DNA from 3 places in the Rhizobium sp. AN80A genome. Region 3 is predicted to be linked to each of the others. Evidence: predicted binding sites of a transcription regulator. Region 3 holds the regulator's gene; each other region holds the start of a gene.
The links. Region 3 encodes LexA, which represses DNA repair genes until DNA is damaged. Its sites were predicted from a motif close to TGTTCNNNNTGTGTTCNG; they were not measured.
Positions count from the first base shown of each region.

Region 1: the regulator LexA is predicted to act here: its motif matches at 1,796-1,813, upstream of P3R82_RS24365 (2'-5' RNA ligase family protein).
Region 2: the regulator LexA is predicted to act here: its motif matches at 1,928-1,945, upstream of dnaE (DNA polymerase III subunit alpha).

Region 1 is NZ_JASJPX010000003.1:2,570,310-2,574,590, forward strand. Features, by position in the region: gene P3R82_RS24360 (succinylglutamate desuccinylase/aspartoacylase family protein) at 1-1,055, opposite strand, end outside; gene P3R82_RS24365 (2'-5' RNA ligase family protein) at 1,100-1,717, opposite strand; gene P3R82_RS24370 (glycosyltransferase) at 1,841-3,070, shown strand; gene P3R82_RS24375 (methylated-DNA--[protein]-cysteine S-methyltransferase) at 3,216-3,776, shown strand; gene gshB (glutathione synthase) at 4,001-4,281, opposite strand, start outside.
Region 2 is NZ_JASJPX010000003.1:1,284,043-1,288,323, forward strand. Features, by position in the region: gene dnaE (DNA polymerase III subunit alpha) at 1-1,704, opposite strand, end outside; gene P3R82_RS17885 (hypothetical protein) at 2,010-2,591, shown strand; gene P3R82_RS17890 (ABC transporter ATP-binding protein) at 2,640-3,323, opposite strand; partial or broken gene P3R82_RS17895 (lipoprotein-releasing ABC transporter permease subunit) at 3,338-4,281, opposite strand, start outside.
Region 3 is NZ_JASJPX010000003.1:1,086,153-1,090,433, forward strand. Features, by position in the region: partial or broken gene eno (phosphopyruvate hydratase) at 1-372, opposite strand, end outside; gene kdsA (3-deoxy-8-phosphooctulonate synthase) at 526-1,368, opposite strand; gene P3R82_RS16900 (VOC family protein) at 1,365-2,249, opposite strand; gene lexA (transcriptional repressor LexA) at 2,449-3,174, shown strand; gene P3R82_RS16910 (ComEC/Rec2 family competence protein) at 3,155-4,281, opposite strand, start outside.

The sequences.
Region 1 (4,281 bases), 1.5 Mb from region 3:
CGCACGACCTTGCTGGCCGCTCCGCAGGCGATCTTCATCAGGTCGGCGCGTCGGCGCACCAGCCGCGACGAGGTGCGGGTGACGATAAGCCCCGCCTGCGGCGCGCGCACCTCGATCGCGCCATCGGCCATGCCGGGCCGGGTGAGAATGGTCGCGAGCAGCTCGCCTTCCTTGATCTCCTCGCCGATGTTTCGATGGAAGAGCACGGTGCCGGCCTCGGGCGCGCGGATCATCTCGATATTGTCGAGCGGCACGGCAGGGCCGGTGAAGGGCGCAAGCGTGACTTGACGGGCGATGGCGCCGCGCGCGGCGAGGAAGTTGAACAGCCCCTCGGCATCCTTCCTCGCCATCTCGGGATAGACGTCGCGCATGCCGCGAAGCTCGACGGTGACCGAGAGCTTGCCCGGCAACCGCGTCTTCTTCTCTTGCGTCTCGTGCTTCCAGGCATAGCCGATCGCCTCCTCGAAGGCGGAGCTTTCGCCATCCGACAAAAGCACCGCTTCCATGTCGAGTGCCGCGGCAAGATCGGCCGCCTCCGGCCAGAAGGCCTCGTCGATATAGGCATATTGCAGCGATTCATCGTCGCAATGCAGGTCGATCACCAGGTCCGCTTCGAGCGCCATGTGCATCAGCTGCCGCTTCAGCCGGTCGACGGCGTTGTAGCGATCAAGCTCGGCCACCAGCCCGTCGCGATCCTTGACCGAGATCAGCGGGAACTCGCGGTTGAAATTGGTGCGCGTGCTGAGATCGAACCGGCCCTGCAGCTCGCCGAAATGCGATTGCGCGGCGCCGATGGGATTGGCATGCGGGATGATCGTGATGTCGCTTCGGATTTCGCCGGCGCTTTCGGCCGCGCGCAGCTTTTCGCAGAGGAAATGCACCAGCGCCGTGCCCGGCAGCTCGTTGGCATGCAGCGCCGCCTGGATATGGATCTTCGGCGCCTTCGGGTCGCTACCCTTGAAGCGCAGCACCGGCAGCCGCCACTCCATTCCCGCCGTATCGCCTGAAATGATGATCTCGGACCTATCCATCTTTGTCTCCGCTGCTGCTGTCATTGCTGCAGCAGCTTTAAGCGCGTTCCGATGCGTGAGGCAAGCGGTCAGCCGCGTTCGCGAAGCGGCCAACTCGCGACAGGCTCGTAGGTCGGCTCACCCCGCCGCTTGTGCAAGAGTACGAACTCCCGCGCGGGCATGACGACCGGCGCGGCAAGCACGGTCTTAGCCACCGTCTCATCGGCATAAAACAGCGTCGCATGCGGTTGGAAATCGGCTTTCACATATGGGTCGCAGCCAATCGCGTTCATCTCGATCCCGATCCGGATATGCAACTGCCGCAGCAGTTCCCGCCCGCCATTGCCCGAGAGCACGATGGCGTTGCGCGACGCGGTTCTGAACGTCGCGACATGATCGAAGCTGAGGTCGAACCGGCAGGCATTGACCGCCGACGCTGCCTGGCAAGCCGCGAAGATCATCTCGTCCTTGATCTTCGCGGCGCTGGCGACGCCATAGAGCGAAACGTGCAGCCGCTCGGGCGAGAGGGGAGAAAGCAGCCCGCCATGCTCCCTCTGCAGGCGCGCCTGTATCTCAAGGCAGGCCTGGCACGCATCGGGATCCGGCAGGATCGCGAAAAACAGGTTGTCTTTGCCAAATCTTGACGATTGCCGGTGCATCCTGCGGTTTGCGAAATCGAAGGACGATTGCGTGTTCTGTTCGTGCACGACCAACCACCGGAGTATCCGCCCCGCCTCTGTCTATCCAGGCAATGCGGCGATGGTTGCAGGTGAATCGGGGAAATCAAGAGCAGAAGAAGAACGCGCGATATCTGTGCCGGGAGTCTGTTCATGCGTATCCTGATGGCCTGCGCGGCCTTTCCGCCCTTTATCGATGGCGGCGGCCCGATTTCGGCGATGATGGTCGCCAAGCTCCTGATCGCGGCTGGCCACGACCTCGAAGTCGTCAACGTCTCTGGCGAGGACCGGCGCGAGATCTATGACGGCGTGCCCGTGCGCCGCCTGAAGACGCTGAACATCGACTGGAATTACCGGCTTCCGCGGCCGGGCTGGAAGAAGCTGATCTGGCACGCGCTGGAGAATTTCAATCCGCGCGCCTACCTCGTCATGCGCCGCGAAATCCGCCGCTTCAAGCCGGATATCGTGCTGACCGACAGCATCGAAAACATCAACGTCGCCACCTGGGCGGCGGCCAAGCGTTCAGGCGTGCCGGTCTGCCATATCCTGCGCAGCGCCTTTCTCCTCTGCTGGAAGGCCAGCATGCGGCGCGGCGACGACAATTGCGTGCGTGCCTGTTCCTCCTGCCAGGTCTCTTCCTATGGCAAGAAATTCTTCTCGCGCTATGTCGATGCCGTGATCGGCGAGACCGATTTCATCATCGGCCGCCACACCGAGCATGATTATTTCCCCAACGCCAGCACCCACCGCGTGCCCGGCGCCGTTCCGCCGATCGCCCGCGGCGAGCCGCGCAAGGCGCCCGAGGGACCGATGCGCTTCGGCTTCATCGGCGTGCATGATCCGGTCAAGGGCCTCGATACGCTCGCCCGCGCCGCCCACCGGCTGGTCAACGACCAGAACGTCCGCTTCGTCATCGCCGGCAGCGCCAAGAGCGATTACTCGAAGTCGTTGCCGCAGAAATTTCCCGGCGAGAATACGAAGTTTCTCGGCTGGACCAAGCCCGAGGATTTCTTCCCCCAGATCGACGTGCTGGTGGTGCCCTCGCTCTTCCGCGAACCCTTCGGCCGCGTGGTGATCGAGGCCTTCGCGCAAGGCGTTCCCGTCATCGGCGCCCGCTCCGGTGGCATCCCCGAGTCCATTGATCCCGGCAAGGACGGCTATCTGTTCGATCCCGGCGACGACAAGGCGCTGGCCGCAGAGATCGCCTCCATGGCGGCAAGGCCTGAGACCATTCCGGCGCTGTCGCGCGCCGCGCTCGAGGCCGCACGCCGCTACGAGCCGCAAAAGATCGCCGCCGGCTTCGACGCCGTCTTCGCCAAATTGCGCCCGGATCTCGCAAAGCCGCCGCAGGACGAGGCCGAGCCCCGGCAGGCGCGCGGCTGACGGCTTGCTGGCTGCGACTGCGCCGGAAACGAGCCCACAGGAAACGACAGCGCAAGAAACGGGTTGAATTCCTGGCCGGCAGGCACGATTTTCGGGTGAGGCCGATCTTATGGCCGACAAGCTTCGATATCGGGAGGCGAGACCCATGGCCCAGCAGGCACAGCATTACGCCATCTTCGAAACCGCGGGCGGCTTCTGCGGCATCGCCTGGAACGCCATCGGCATCACCCGCTTCCAGTTGCCGACCTCAGGCGCGGACGCCACCGAACGCCTGCTGCTCCGCCGTGTCCCCGATGCCGAGCCGGCATCCCCGACGCCTGACATCGCGCTGGCCATCGCCGCCGTGAAGCGCTACTTCGCCGGCGAGCCGACCGACTTCTCCGATCTCGCGCTCGATCTCGTCGGCCAGGACGATTTCTTCCGCGACATCTACGTCGCCGCCCGCCGCCTGCGCTGGGGCGAAACGACGACATACGGCGCGCTCGCCAGAGAGCTCGGCCACGGCCCCGAAGCCGCCCGCGACGTCGGCCAGGCGATGGCCAAGAACCCCATCGCGCTGATCATCCCCTGCCACCGCGTTCTCGCCGCCGGCAACAAGATCGGCGGCTTCTCGGCCCCCGGCGGATCCGTGTCGAAGGCCCGCATGCTGGAGCTGGAGGGTGTGAAACTGGCGCCGCCGAAGCCGGTGCAGCAGTCGTTGTTTTGAGGGGCGGTGTCGATTGCCCGCGTCGGCCATCGATGCCGGACGCGTTGAGGCGTGACTGGACACTCGGGACAGTCATATCAATGCAAGGTTCAAGGATAAGCTCGGCCAGCAGAGTTGGTGACGGTCATGGACGTGGCGCCCTCGCTGACGGTCGGCGCCGTTGTGGCCGCGCTTGCGGTCGGCGGCACCTCACGGGCGCCGCCCTTCCGAGACCGTCGTCCGCCTTACGCGCTCTTGCGCTCGATCGCGTCCCACAACAGGCTGGCGATGTCGGCGCCGCCGAATTTCTTGACTTCGCGGATGCCTGTCGGCGAGGTGACGTTGATCTCGGTCATGTAGTCGCCGATGACGTCGATGCCGACAAGCAAGAAGCCGCGTTCGCGCAGCGCCGGGCCGATGCGGGCGCAGATTTCCTTTTCGCGCGCGGTGAGCTCGGTCGCCTCCGCGCGGCCGCCGACATGCATGTTGGAGCGGCTGTCGTGCTCGGCCGGAACGCGGTTGATGG
Region 2 (4,281 bases), 200 kb from region 3:
GGTGACCGGCATGTCGGAGCGCGGATCGCGGTACATCGGCACCAGTTTCGACAGCGGGCGGTCGCCGATGACGATACCGGCGGCGTGGGTCGAAGCGTGGCGGTAGAGGCCCTCGATCTTCTGCGCGATATCGAGCAGGCGGGCGACGACGGGCTCCTTGTCGGCCTCTTCCTGCAGCTTCGGCTCCTCCTCGATCGCCTTCGACAGCGGCGTCGGATTGGCCGGATTGTTGGGCACCAGCTTGCAGATCTTGTCGACCTGTCCGTAGGGCATTTCGAGCACGCGGCCGACGTCGCGAAGGGCGGCGCGCGCCTGCAGCGAACCGAAGGTGATGATCTGCGCCACCTGCTCGCGGCCGTACTTCTTCTGCACGTAGCGGATCACCTCTTCGCGGCGATCCTGGCAGAAGTCGATATCGAAGTCGGGCATCGAGACGCGTTCCGGATTGAGGAAGCGTTCGAAGAGCAGCGAGAAGCGCAGCGGATCGACGTCGGTGATCGTCAGCGCGTAGGCGACCAGCGAGCCCGCGCCGGAACCACGACCGGGGCCGACGGGAATATCCTGCATCTTCGCCCACTTGATGAAGTCGGCAACGATCAGGAAGTAGCCCGGGAATTTCATGCGCTCGATGACGCTGAGCTCGAACTCCAGGCGGTCGCGGTAATCCTTCTCCTCGTAGCCCGGCGACATGCCGAGCGTTGCGAGGCGCATGTCGAGACCTTCGACCGCCTGGCGGCGAAGCTCCAGCGATTCGGCACGCTCCGCCTCCTCGGGGTCTGCCGTGGCGCCGGTGAAGCGCGGCAGGATCGGCTTGCGGGTCTTCAGGACGAAGGAGCAGCGGCGGGCGATCTCCACCGTGTTCTCAAGCGCCTCGGGCAAATCGGCGAAGAGCTTCACCATCTCGGCGCGGCTTTTCAGATAGTGATCCGGCGTCAGGCGAAACCGCGTGTCGTCGGAGACGATGGCATTGTGCGCCACGGCCATCAGCGCGTCGTGCGCGTCGTAATCGTCGCGGGTCGGGAAGAAGGCCTCGTTGGTCGCGACCAGCGGGATCTCGTGCTCATAAGCAAGGCCGATCACCCGCTGCTCATGGCGCTTGTCATAGGTGCCCTGGCGCTGAAGCTCCATGTAGAGCCGGTCGCCGAACTTGTCCTTGAGCGATAGCAACCGCGCGGTCGCCGGCGCGATGTGGCCCTCTTTCAGCGGCATGTCGATCGGGCCAGTCGATGCGCCTGACAGCGCGATCAAGCCCTCGGTGCCAAGTTCGTCCAGCCAGGAGGCCTTGATGTGGACCGCCTGCCCGGCGCCCTCGCCGCCGAGATAGGCACGGCTGACCAGATCCACCAGCCGCTCATAGCCGGCATCGCTAGCCGACAGGAGCACGATGGAAGGCAGCTTCGCCAGTTGCTGCTGGCCGCCCCTACGGTCCGTCTCAAGGCCGTCTTCCATGTCGATCGAGACCTGGCAGCCGATGATCGGCTGCAGGCCCTCGTCCATCGACTTCTGCGCGAATTCAAGCGCGACGAACAGGTTGTTGGTGTCGGTGATGGCGATGGCCGGCTGGCTATCGCCCGATGCCTTGTAGAGAATCTTCTTGAGCGGCAGCGCGCCTTCGAGCAGCGAGAAGGCGGAATGCACACGCAGGTGAACGAAGCCCGGCGTACCGCCGATGAAGTCGCTCGCGCCATTTTCCGTGCCCGCCATGCTATGCCTTTCCGCGCATCCTGATGAATCGGCTGCATTGTCGGATTTGGGGAGGACGATGTCCAGAGAGGCGGGCGCGAACGGACCGCATGACAGCCATGCGGTCCCCGTTATTCTTAGATTGCCATGCAGATCAAAGAGAAGCTCGCAATGAACATTGCGATGGAGGTGAATGCTGCGATATCGCGGATCATATCAGTCATTTGGCTCTCCTGTGCTGTTATGTTTCTAATTTGTTCCGCTATTGTTCTATTGTCAACAGGATTCTTTTCCGCTTTCCTGCTCGCGCAGCTCCGGAGAAAAGCATGTTTAAATTTGTCTTAATTCTTGCGCTCACATCCAGCGCCAACTCTGCCTGGGCAGATCAGATCGAACCCGCCGCGATCATCGCGGCCGCGACCGGCGATTGGAACGGCGACGGCGGCAGCGATCTTGCGCTTCTGGTCGCGCCGCCGGAACCGAGCAACGACGTCGGGATCTATCTTTACCTGCGGGACAAGAACCACGCCCTGCAGCGCCTCGTCACCATGGCGCCGGGCAAGATCTGGGGAAATACCAGGCTGGACGGCATGCTCGGGCAGGATCCCTCGATCGAGGCCCGTCCGGGCGGATCGATCGCGGTCAGTTCACAAAATTCGGCTATCGGGCGCAGCCGGTGGGAACAGACGCTGACGATCGCCTATCGCGACGAACAGTTCGTCGTCGCCGGCTACACCTACAGCTATTACGACACGCTCGACACGGACGATACCGGCCAGTGCGACTACAACATCCTGACGGGCAAGGTGATGGCGAAAGGCAAGGCATCAACGGTCGAGCCGAAGACGATCGCGGTCGGCGATTGGCAGGACGAGGTCGGACAGAAGGCGTGCGGGTTCACCGAGTGAAACGACAGCGATAGGGATGGCCGATGATTTCTCCACCGCCGATCGCGGTCAAAAATCCACGACCTTGCCGTCGGCGATGGTGACGCGGCGGTCCATGCGGGCCGCCAGCTCGTGGTTGTGAGTAGCGATCAGCGCCGCGAGGCCGGATTGACGCACCAATGCCTCCAAGGCTTCGAAGACATAGCTCGCCGTCTCGGGATCGAGGTTGCCGGTCGGTTCGTCGGCAAGCAGGAGGCTCGGCGCGTTGGCGACGGCGCGGGCGATCGCCACGCGCTGCTGCTCACCACCCGACAGTTCGCCGGGACGATGGGCGCCACGGTGGCCGATGCGCATGTAGTCGAGCAGCTGCCCTGCCCGCACCTTTGCTTCGCTGCGCGGCAGCCCCGATATCATCTGCGGCATCATGATGTTTTCGAGCGCCGAGAATTCGGGAAGCAGGTGGTGGAACTGGTAGACGAAGCCGATCTCGCCGCGGCGGATCGCCGTACGCTTGTCGTCCGACAGGCCGTTGCAGGCATGGCCGCCGATGTGGACCTCGCCGCCATCGGGATGTTCGAGCAGGCCGGCCAGATGCAGCAAGGTCGACTTGCCCGTGCCCGACGGGGCGACGAGGGCGACGATCTCACCGCTGTTCAGCGTCAGATCGGCCTTCTTCAGGATCGAAAGGCGGGTATCTCCCTGGCCATAGTGACGCTCCACGCCGGAAAGCTTGAGAACGGTATTCCGCTTCATGAAATCAGCATTCCTTATTCGTAGCGCAGGGCCTGCACGGGATCGAGCTTTGAAGCACGCCATGCCGGAAAGATTGTCGCGAAGAAAGACAGCGTCAGCGCCATGACGATAACGGAGACCGTTTCGCCGAACTCCATCTTGGCCGGCAATTGGCTGAGGAAATAGAGCTGCGGGTCAAACAGCACCGTTCCCGACAGCCAGGAGAAGAACGCGCGGATCGATCTCGATGTTGGCACAGACGATAACGCCGAGCAGCACGCCGGCGAAGGTGCCGACCAGGCCGATGGCGGCCCCGGTCATGAAGAATATTCGCATGATCGAGCCCGAGGTCGCGCCCATGGTTCTCAGGATCGCGATATCGCTGCCCTTGTCCTTCACCAGCATGATCAGGCCGGAAATTATGTTCAGCGCGGCGACGAGGACGATCAGCGTCAGGATCATGAACATCACGTTGCGCTCGACCTGCAGCGCCGAGAAGAAGGTCTGATTGCGCTGGCGCCAATCGGTGATGGCGATCTGCCGGCCGGCCGCCTGCTCCACCTTGGGGCGAAGCTCATCGACACTTTCGGGATTGTCGGCAAAGAGCTCGATCGACTGCACCAGCCCCTCGGCGTTGAAATAGAGCTGCGCTTCCTCGAGCGGCATATAGATGATCGTCGCGTCATATTCCGACATGCCGATCTCGAAGATCCCCGAGACCTTGTAGGACTTGACGCGCGGGTTGATGCCCATCGGCGTCACGTCACCTTCGGGCGATATCAGGGTAATGCTATCACCCGCCTGCAAGCCGAGCTGATCGGCCATGCGCGAACCGATCAGAACCCCCTGGTTCGCGGCAAAGCCGACCAGGTCACCGGACTTGATGTTGTCGGAGATGGTTTTCACCTTGCCCAGGTCTTCAGCGCGAATGCCGCGAACCAGAGCGCCGGTACCGGCACCGCCGGCGCCGGACGCCAGC
Region 3 (4,281 bases):
AGCTTCAGCGGCCGCCTTGGCGACAGCGAGCGAAACGCCGAGAATGGCGTTGGCGCCGAGGCGCGACTTGTTCGGCGTGCCGTCCAGCTCGATCATGATGTTGTCGATCTGGATCTGGTTTTCGGCATCGATGCCGCCGATGGCGTCGAAGATTTCCGTGTTGGCGGCTTCGACGGCCTTTTCGACACCCTTGCCGAGGTAACGCTTGCCACCGTCGCGAAGCTCGACGGCTTCATGCGCGCCTGTCGAGGCGCCCGACGGAACGGCGGCGCGGCCCATGCTGCCATCTTCGAGATAGACATCGACTTCGACGGTCGGGTTGCCACGGCTGTCGAGGATCTCGCGGGCGATAATGTCGGTAATAGCGGTCATCGGCTCTTCTCTGCTGGAGGGTGGATAAATCGTTTGAAATTCGTCTAAATCGAAGATGCGCAAATTACAATGGCAGTTCGGGGCCCTTTTGCGCATGCTTCGCCGCATTGTTCGTGGCTGGCCTAATACACGAACGTGTCAGTCGTTTGAACGTCAGCCCTTGGCGATGGCGTCGAAGGCCAGCAGCTTTTCAAGCAGGCGCGGCATGTCCTTGAGATAGACCATGTTCGGGCCATCCGATGGGGCGTTGTCGGGGTCTTCATGCGTCTCGACGAACACGCCGGCCACACCGACGGCGACCGCCGCGCGCGCCAGCGTCTCGACGAATTCGCGCTGGCCGCCGCTCGAGCCGCCCTGCCCGCCTGGCTGCTGCACCGAATGGGTCGCATCGAAAACGACCGGCGCGCCCATCGCTTCCATGATCGGCAGCGAGCGCATGTCGGAGACCAGCGTGTTGTAGCCGAAGGAGGCGCCGCGCTCGCACAGCATGATGTTCGGGTTGCCGCTGGCATTCAGCTTGGCAAGCACGTTCTTCATGTCCCACGGCGCCAGGAACTGACCCTTCTTGACGTTGATGGCGCGGCCGGTCTTGGCAGCGGCAACCAGGAGATCCGTCTGCCGGCTAAGGAAGGCCGGGATCTGCAGGACATCGACCACGGTGGCCACGTCGGCGCACTGCTCTTCGCTGTGGACGTCGGTGAGGACCGGGAAGCCGAACTCCTTCTTGAGATCGGCGAAGATTTCGAGCCCCGCTTCAAGCCCGATGCCGCGCTGCGCCGACAGCGACGTGCGGTTTGCCTTGTCGAAGGACGACTTGTAGACGAGGCCGATGCCAAGCTTGTCGCAGAGTTCCTTCAACGTGCCGGCGACCATGAAGGCATGCTCGCGGCTTTCGATCTGGCACGGGCCGGCGATCAGAGACAGGCGGGCGCTGTTGGAAAACACAACACGGCCGGCGCCTTCGCCCACGGCCACTTCGGAATTGGTTTCAGTCATCGTTTCTCCTCGAAGGCGAAGAGTGCACCCTGGCCGGGCGCGGCCTTCACCAGAATTCGATTGTTCTTGCGTGTGTAGGTGATCCCGTTAGCAGCCAAATGCGCCTCTGTCACGGCGAGATCGGCAACGGCGAAAACAATCGCCGAGCCGCGCAAACCGCGATCGGCTGTCGACTGGGACAGATCGTAATAGGCGTCCAGCCCATCCGGCGACAGGATATTGATACGGACATTGCCCGCGTCGAGACTGACACCGAAGGCCTCCTGGCGTGACGCGGCCGCATCGGACGCCAGCTGCAACAGCGGCGCGAACGCCTTGGGATCGGACGACGAGAGCACGATCGACGCGATCCCCGATACGCCGTTGGCGTGCGTCTCCAAGGCCTTGCGGTCGCTTGGCAGCGGATTGACCCGCTGGCAGGCGAAGAGGAAGAAATCGGGCGCGCGCAGATCGGCCGCGAAGGCCAGGCGGAACGCCGCCGTCACCTCCGACCCGTCCGGCATCCTCATCGACCTGGCGAATTGCAGCATATCACCGCCGCTCATGCCATCGGTCATAAATCGCGCGTGATCACGATCGGCGTCCGGCGTGCCGAACACGATCGCCGACAAGCCGTCGTCGCCGCACCGAAAGCGAAAGGCGCGGTCGCGCGCCGCAAACACGTTCCCGTCGGCGATGGCGGCCTCATAGGCCTCGATACTGGCGATGCCGAGCGGCTCGAGATAGGTCTTGTCGGCGAAGAAAACGCAGGCGTTCGCGGTTCCGAAGGGATGCAGCGCATCGGCAGCGACCGTGAAGCCGAGCTTGCCCAAACGCTCGCGCGCCATCTCGATGTTGACGACAGGCAGGACGACGTGGTCCAGAGGATGGGGTTCACTCATAGGCAAATCCTCCCGAAATCGGCAGAGATGTGCGCTGGCTTTCGCCACAATGCAAGAGGCGAGCGCGGTTAAATCGAATGAAGCGCAAAATCGCGACGATTCAGAGCCAAGTTTTACGAAAATTTAGGCACTTGCGGAACACATATGGAACATATAGTGTCCGTTCTGGATTTGTTTCACGACTCTGGGGTTCAATTCGATGCTCACGCGCAAGCAACAGGAACTGCTTCTGTTCATTCACGAGCGAATGAAAGAGTCGGGCGTTCCGCCCTCCTTCGACGAGATGAAGGATGCACTCGATCTCGCGTCGAAGTCCGGCATCCACCGGCTGATCACGGCGCTGGAGGAACGCGGCTTCATTCGCCGGCTACCAAACAGGGCGCGCGCGCTCGAGGTCATCAAGCTGCCGGAAGCCTATAATCCGAGCCTGCAGCCACGCCGCGGCTTTTCGCCGAGCGTCATCGAGGGCAGCCTCGGCAAGCCGCAGCCGGTGGCCGCCGCCCCTGCCCCGAAGCCGGCGCCGAGCGCCGACAACGGAAACTCGGCTTCCGTTCCCGTCATGGGCCGGATCGCAGCCGGCGTGCCGATCTCGGCGATCCAGAACAACACTCACGACATCACCGTTCCCGCCGACATGCTCGGCTCGGGTGAGCACTACGCACTCGAGGTCAAGGGCGATTCGATGATCGAGGCCGGCATTTTCGACGGCGACACCGTCATCATCCGCAACGGCAACACCGCCAATCCCGGTGACATCGTCGTGGCGCTCGTGGATGACGAAGAGGCAACGCTGAAGCGCTTCCGCCGCAAGGGCGCCTCGATCGCGCTCGAGGCAGCCAACCCGGCTTACGAAACCCGCATATTCGGACCGGACCGCGTCAAGGTCCAGGGCAAGCTCGTCGGCCTCATCCGCCGATATCACTAATCGGTGACGGGTCGCCCGCGAAGCTGTCATTGCGCCAGTCATAGGCGCGATGACGCATCCAGGGGCGATCGAGACTGCCGTAAGCGGTTTTGACGACGGGCGAGCCTTGCTCGTCGATACGGATTTCGACGGCTCCCGAGCGCCGCAAGGTTTCTCCGGTCAGGAGCATGGCGCCGGAGCGGCATGTCACCTCGCGGAGACGGACGGGTGTGACGACGATATCGGCGACGTCGCAGGCGGGACCGAGATAAGCGGCGTTTTCCAGCGTCGCGATGATGTAGCCGCTGTCGAGCGTGGTCACGCACCACGCCGTCTTCAGGCACTGGAAGCCATTATTGTTCGTCGAATCCGCTGCGCCGCGCATCATGCCGCGGGCTTCGCGTTGTTGTCTCGGTGTCAATCTCGGCCTTGGCTCGCCCTTTTTCGGGATGGACAGCGCCTCGCCATCGAGCATGTCCGGCGGCGTTTGATTTTCAATGGCAAGCGCGCGCTGCCATTGCCCCAGAATGAAGTCGGGCGGGCGTTCGCGATTGCTGGCCAGGCTGTCGCTCTTGAGCGATGCCACGAGGCTTCCATCCTCGGACACGACAAGCTCGGGCGCCGGCTCGGCCGGCAGCATGACGAGGACAAGGGTTGCAACCGCGGCACCCACGGCGCCGATCCAGCGCAGGCGCGTCAGCATCAGCCCCCAGATTAGAAAGCCGACGACGGCGATCACGAAATACCATTCGGGAATCCTGCCCGTATCGACGCTACCGCCCCAGCCCGACACCATCCTGGCGATAGCGATCACCAGATCCAGCCCGAAGCCAGCGACGATCCAAAAGGGCGCATCGAGGCCGAATGGCGTCGCCAACATGGCGGCCATTCCAAAGGGCATGACGATGAAGGAGATGACCGGCATGGCCAACAGATTGGCCGGCAGCCCGTAGCCGCTCAGCCTGTTGAAATGCTCGATCGAAAACAATGCGGTCGAGAAGCCGCCGATCATGGAGGTGAGCGCGATGCCGCCAAAGAAGCGAAGCGCGAACATGACCGGTTTCATCGCCGGATGCGTGAAAAAGACGCTCTCGCGAGGTCGTCTTCTGGTCCAGACGGCAAAGCCGG